DNA from 2 places in the Dyella sp. LX-66 genome. Region 2 is predicted to be linked to the other one. Evidence: riboswitches for the same ligand, from Rfam matches in the RefSeq annotation. Region 2 holds a riboswitch; the other holds the start of a gene.

Region 1 (3,408 bases), on a different contig from region 2:
GCTGATGCGGTTGAAGCGGTACGGCGAATCGGTGACCTGGCCCGCCGCGTCGGCCGATTTGAACTCGGTGGGATAGGCCCACATCAGCATCGGGCGCGGACCGTCCTTCTTCGGGTCGTAGTGCGGCGGCAGGAACAGCGTGGCGGTGAGTTCGACACCGTCCTTGCGCTTGTAGCGGATCTGCTCCTTCTTCACTTCCTTCAATTGCGGCGTGGGATGCGCGAAGTGCGTGAGCGCGCGCGGCGCGCTGCTGGAGGCCAGTTCGCGCACGTAGAAGTTCGGCGTCTCCGTGGGCGCTTCGCGCGAGGTCAGCGCGTGCTTGCCCTGCGCATCGAGCAGCACCTGCGGCGCTTCGTAGTACGGCGCCTGCGAATGGAACAGGCGCTCGCTCTTGCCGCTGTCCAGGTCGACCTTGTCGATAAACGGACGATCGCCTTCCGGCGAAGCGCCCTTGCCCAGGCGGAAGATGCCGTGCCCGTCGGCGGTGACCACCAGGCGCTGCTCGCCGTGCTCGTCGATCGCCGTCGCGGGCAGGCCCGGGTCCTTGTAGCGGTCCTCGGAGGAACCTTCGCGCACCAGCTTCGGCGCCTGCTGCGGACGGTCCGGCGCGATGCGCCATTCCTTCACCTGGCGCGTCTTCCACCAGAACTCCTCGATCAGCGCCAGCTCGCCCGAGCCCCAATAGGCGCCGGCATAACGGCTGGCCAGGCGCGCCAGCACGGTGGGTTCCTGCGTGAACGGCGCCGCCTGGGTCTTCACCAGGTCGCGCACCTCGGCCTGGCGTGCGGGGTCGCCGCCGTCCTGCGCCTCGGCCCAGACCAGGGTGGCGGGTGCGTCGGCGCGCCAGTCGATGTCGCGCACGCCGGTGCGCACGGCGTCGTTGCCGGTGGGCAGGCCGTCGATCAGCGGCTGGTGCGCGATCTCCTTGACCAGCTTGCCGTCCAGATCCAGCACTTCGATGCGGCGCGGGAAGTAATCCACCGGCACCAGGTAGGAGAACGGCCGCTCGACGCGCTCGCGCAGCACATAGCGGCCGTCCGGCGAGGGCGCGAGCGACAGCGTGAGCGCGGGTTCGCCGAGCCTGGTCACCTTGCCGTCCAGGTCGACCAGGGCGGCCTGCGCGCGCAGGTAGTGCTCCAGCACGCGTGCGTCGTTCTCGTTGTGCAGCAGGTCCTGGTAGGTGGGCAGCGACCTCACGCCGCCGCCGGCGCGCGTCTCCTGCACGTTCGGGCCGGTGGGAATGCCGCCACCGGCCGGCGCCTCGCCCTGCCCGTCGGGCCGCAGTTCCACCAGCAGGCGCTTGCTGTCGGACATCCAGCGGTAGCCGCGGCCGGACACGGTATTGAGCGGCAGCTCGGTCAGGCGGCGCGCGCTGTGTGCAGCGACGTCGACTACCCACAGCTCGTTGCGCCCGGATTTCGCATCCACCTGGTTGAAGGCCAGGAAGCGCTGGTCCGGCGACCAGCTGGTGGTGGCGATCGACAGCGGCGCCGGCAGGCCCTGCAGGCGCTGCTCCTTGCCGCTGGCGATATCCAGCAGCCACAGGTCGGTGCCGAAGGAAAAGCGGCTCTGCGCATAGGTGCGCGGATTGATGCGCAGACCGGCCAGCTTCAGCTCGGGCTGCGCCACCAAGTCGATGCCGGGCAGCGCGGGGGTCTGGATCAGCGCCAGCAGGTCGCGGTGCGGGCTGATCGACAGCTGCGGCGGACGCGGCGCGTCCACCAGCGCCTGCAGCGGCGCGGGCGGCAGGCGGTAGCCGTCGGCCGGGGCGGCCGCCGCGGGCGGGGCCAGCGGGGTGCGGGCGGAGGTGGCCAGCGGCAGTGCCGCCAGCAGGAAACCAACGAGGGCGAGACGCCGGAGCGGACGGTTCATGGGGGCAGACGGCCTCTGGACGAAGAAACTTGCGACGTTACCGGCCCGGCGCCGGCCGGGCCTAGGCCATCCGTCATGGTCGGGGCCGCCTGGGCGCCCGGGCCGGCGTGACGAATCCCGAACGCCGCAGCGGCTATACTTCCGAACTCCCATCGAGGGGCGCTGCGACCGCGGCTGTGTCTTGCCCAGTTAAGAGGCGGCACGAGTCCGGCCAGGCTCGATGGTTTTCATCGTCAAACGGCGCCCGGTCAACCGATGCGGCATTCCCTGCCGCACAAATTTCCGGAGCCACACCATGAACGCAGTAAGCAAAGAAGCCGCCGGCCAGGACTTCAAGGTCCGCGATATCTCCCTCGCCGACCTCGGCCGCCGCCGTATCCGCATGGCGGAAGAGGAAATGCCGGGCCTGATGCAGATCCGCGCCCGCTACGCCAAGGAGCAGCCGCTCAAGGGCGTGCGCCTGTCCGGTTCGCTGCACATGACCAAGGAAACCGCGGTCCTGATCGAGACCCTGAGCACCCTGGGCGCCTCGGTGCGCTGGGCCTCCTGCAACATCTTCTCCACCCAGGACGACTGCGCCGCAGCCATCGCCGCCGCCGGCATCCCGGTGTTCGCCTGGAAGGGCGAGACGCTGGAGGAGTACTGGGACTGCACGCTGGACATGCTCACCCACCCGGGCATGCAGGGCCCCGAGCTGATCGTCGACGACGGCGGCGACGCCACCCTGCTGATCCACAAGGGTCTGGACATGGAGAACGGCGACGACTGGGTCAACACGCCCAGCGGCAACCATGAGGAGCAGGTGATCAAGGACCTGCTCAAGCGCACCGCCAAGGAGCGTCCCGGTTTCTGGAAGAAGGTCGCGGCCGACTGGAAGGGCGTCTCCGAGGAGACCACCACCGGCGTGCACCGCCTGTATCAGATGATGGAAGCGGGCAAGCTGCTGGTGCCGGCGATCAACGTCAACGACTCGGTCACCAAGAGCAAGTTCGACAACCTGTACGGCTGCCGCGAGTCGCTGGCCGACGGCATCAAGCGCGCCACCGACCTGATGGTCGCCGGCAAGGTCGCCGTGGTGTGCGGCTACGGCGACGTGGGCAAGGGCTGCGCGCACTCGCTGAAGGGCTTCGGCGCGCGCGTGATCGTCACCGAGATCGACCCGATCAACGCCCTGCAGGCGGCGATGGAAGGCTTCCAGGTCACCACCGTGGAAGACACGCTCGGCATGGCCGACATCTACGTCACCACCACCGGCAACAAGGACATCATCACGCTGGAGCACATGGCGGCGATGAAGAACAACGCCCTGGTCTGCAACATCGGCCACTTCGACAACGAGATCCAGATCGACCGCCTGAACGGCGCCAAGGACGTGTCGCGCGAGACCATCAAGCCGCAGGTCGACCGCTACACCTTCGCCGCCACGCAAAGTAAGAGCGGCGGCCACAGCATCTACATGCTGGCCGAAGGCCGCCTGGTGAACCTCGGCTGCGCCCACGGCCATCCGAGCTTCGTGATGTCCAACAGCTTCTCCAA
Region 2 (3,408 bases):
GATGCGCCGATGCGTGGTGTCAGCGGCCAAGCGGTGCGGCTATTCGATTTGCTTAAAGGTACGCATTGGACGTTGCTGGGTTATGAGGCTGATCGTGCTTGTGTAGCTGCGCGGGCGGGGCTTCGTATCCACACCATCGGTGAAGGCGGGGAGCTTGTCGATGATCGGGGTCATTTCCGGGCGGGCTATGCGGTGTCGGCGGGGGAGTGGGTGTTGGTGCGGCCGGATGGGTATATCGCGGCTATCGTTGGCACGGAACAACTCGGGGCGATGGAAGTCTTTTTTCAGTACGCCGAGCGTTGCATGCCTGGGGCATAAAACCGATGGGTTGATGCAGGCGGGCCATGGGTCGGGGGCGGACGAGCGCATGTTCCGAAACGTCGGTAGTTATTCCAAAACTACCGACAATATGGAACACACCTGGCATGACCCATCCGGCAACCACTGGCAAAGGGTGGCAAAGGGGACGAGAGCAATTAAGCGGTGATAACTACACCCGCCCCCTTTAAACCACCGGAAATGCTCAGGCGACCCGAGCAGCCAACCGCCGCTGCAGATGTCGCGCGAAACGCTCCGCCGCCTCCGGCTGCGTCCCAAGGTGCAGGAACGGCTCGATCATTTCCAGCTCCATCAGCAGGAAGCTGCCCTTGCAGATCACGCCATCGACGCGTGCATAAGCACTATCGGCATGGCCGAGCGCCGCCGCGGCGGAAAGGGCGCGCTTGGCGCTGGCGATCAGTGCCGGATCGGGATCGACGGCGTCGGCTGTCCCTCCGAAATCCGACTGCACCCGGTAATCGCCGGCCGCCGCCCGCTTGATCACGGCGTGGCTGTACTCGCCGCCAAAGAACAGCAGAGACCATTCGCCGTCGCTGACCACTTCAGGCACGAAGGGCTGCAACAGATACTCGAATTCCCTCGGCAGTTGCGCCACGACCTGCTCGAACGCGGGATCGCCAACGACGCCGCGCGCCGTATACCAGGCCGTACCGCTGACCGTCGGCTTGACCACCACTTCCTGGCCCGACATCCGCGCCAGCGTCTGCCGCAGCTCGGTTCCCGATGCCATGGTCGTGGGGATGATGTCGACGCCCTGCGCGGCCAATTCCGGCAGATAGCGCTTGTCGCTGTTCCAGCGCAGCAGGGCTTTATCGTTGATGGTTGGAATGGGCAGGCGATCCAGCCATTCGACAAACGCGGCGTAGTGCTTGAAGTAATCCCAGGTGGAACGCATCAGCACCGCGTCGTACCGCGACCAGTCCACGCCGGGGTCGTTCCAGACGCAGGGTGTCGTCTCGATGCCAAGGCTTAGCAGCGAATCCGCCAGGTGCCGGTCGTCCGGATGGATACCCGGAACCATCGAGGACGTAGCGACAGCAAGACGATGTGTAACGGCATGGGACATAGCAAATCCTCCATCAATGGAGGGCGCCCTTGCTGGGATATCGAAGCCGAGCGTGGCGGATCGAGTCCGTCGCAGCACCCCTCGGATTCGACTGCGCGGCGAACGATCGGCGCGCAATGACTGGCATCGTCGTGACGATGCGCGGGTAGTTTCGTGGACTTGCCGGCGCTTCGTCAATGTTCCGGCATGCCGCCAAAGGGCATTGCTTCCTTAGGCTCCTGGAGCTGCTGCTCATAGGGGCAAGCGGGGATAAGGGCCATTAAATGGTGTTAACTGCATCTGCCCCTTTAGCCACTTCCATTTAGCTGCAAAGCCGGCGCAACCACATTCGTTCTTCTTAGCTCCTCATCTACGGAGTAACAAGCACGATTTCGTCAGCATCTAAGCCCGCCTGGACAAACAGGATAGGAGTGTCATGCTCGGGTATACCCTCGAGCATGAGCGCAGCACGTGCTTGGTCAAACGCCTTCCTGACGGAAAGACCGAAGCCAATTGCTGAGTAAAAATTCGAGGAAAATACCCGTGCAGCCTCATCACCTATGGACGTATTCATTCCAATAGCTGCCTCGATGTGCTCAACCACTGCCTCGGCTTGACCATGCGAATAGCAGGTGTTGAAAAACACAAGTCGGATGTTCTCGGCGACGGTTTTCATGACCTGGACTATCGCCTCCTTCGATACAGATTTCGCTTGACCAGACGGGCTCTGGAAAATGATTTCATCTTGGTCGCTTCCATGCCCACTGAAATGAACGATAGTTGGCTGACACTCGTTGAGCGCCTGAAGAAGATCGCTACTTTGCAAAGCCCAACGGGTTTCGAGCTTGACCACATCCCGATGTTTCGAGCCCCGAATCATCTGACCAATGCTTCGAGCCTCCTCATCGAGACGTAGTTGCTGTTGATCGATGGGATTGGAGGCGAGGAATAGAACCACGATACGTTCGAGTGGCTGCAGAAGTTTTGCTATGGCGTGTTCGGTCCGTCTATGTAAAGCGGAGTGATGACGCAAGGTAGAGTCGACCGCTGCCATATGCTGTGTTTGCTGACGCATACGATTGCTTTCGTCTTGAATCCGCCTTTTGCCTTCCCGTTGCTCCTCGTCGGCTTGCCTGCGCTGGTCCTCCGCAATTCGGGCCTGAAGTTGGCCAATATTCTTCTCGAAGTCAGCGACTTTTTTCTCGGACGAAGCCACATCTCGCTGGTAACGCGCAATATCTCGCAAGCGGGACTCAAAGGCGCTGACGCTCGATGCTTTCCGGGCAGCCTCCTGTACACTCAAGATACGGCTATTGATATCCAAAATCCTCTTGATTTCAGCCGCCTTCTTCTTCTGAATAGCCACAATCTCGTTCTGCTTTTGAAGAGCACTTCGGCGGTATTGATCAGATGACATAGAAGTGCCCAATAAAATGAAAGTGAAGCGAACGCAGAAAGGGAATAAGAGCAACTAAATGCGTTCTCCCTTTTGCTCCTCACAACAATGCGCCGCAAACGAAAACCGCCTGCCTGGCGCAAGCAGATGCGGCGTATGGCACTCCCACCAGGCCGCTGCGGATGGCGAACTGGCGCGCAGGACTTCGATAGCGTCAATGACGTTAACGATGTAGCCGATGGATGGTTGCTCCTCCATCGGGGCGGCGCCCAATAGACGCTTCAACCGCGCCAGCAAGCTGCGATGCTTTCCAAGAACACCGACGGTGATCGATACAACAGGCTGCGGATACGCCGTCTCCGCCAATGGCAGAACCAGGCCAACCCACGCTCCGCGGATGCTCGCAGGAGCCTCACCCGGTGGAACATCGATGATCCGTATCTGTTTCAAGGCGCTCATCCGTTCAAATGCGACCAAACCTTGGAAATGACCACCGAACCCTCGCCCACCGCCGAAGCCACACGCTTCACCGACCCCGCTCTTACATCCCCCACCGCAAAAATCCCCGGCTGCGACGTCGCATAAGGCGAATCCGCCCCCACCGCATCGCCCGTCTCGACAAAGCCCT

What was found. A riboswitch is a leader RNA that binds a small molecule or an ion and turns the genes downstream of it on or off. The one in region 2 is predicted to bind S-adenosylhomocysteine.
Region 1: linked by a shared signal. The riboswitch ahead of ahcY (adenosylhomocysteinase) and the one ahead of KK141_RS17970 (hypothetical protein) in region 2 are both predicted to bind S-adenosylhomocysteine.

Annotation. Positions count from the first base shown of each region.
Region 1 is NZ_JAHFVJ010000003.1:350,061-353,468, forward strand. Features, by position in the region: gene KK141_RS08115 (prolyl oligopeptidase family serine peptidase) at 1-1,872, opposite strand, end outside; S-adenosyl-L-homocysteine riboswitch at 2,021-2,125, shown strand; gene ahcY (adenosylhomocysteinase) at 2,168-3,408, shown strand, end outside.
Region 2 is NZ_JAHFVJ010000010.1:145,474-148,881, reverse strand. Features, by position in the region: gene KK141_RS17975 (FAD-dependent oxidoreductase) at 1-318, shown strand, start outside; gene KK141_RS17970 (hypothetical protein) at 524-1,405, opposite strand; S-adenosyl-L-homocysteine riboswitch at 1,420-1,494, opposite strand; gene KK141_RS17965 (CHAT domain-containing protein) at 1,755-2,750, opposite strand; gene KK141_RS17960 (hypothetical protein) at 2,856-3,230, opposite strand; gene KK141_RS17955 (cyclic nucleotide-binding domain-containing thioredoxin-disulfide reductase) at 3,236-3,408, opposite strand, start outside.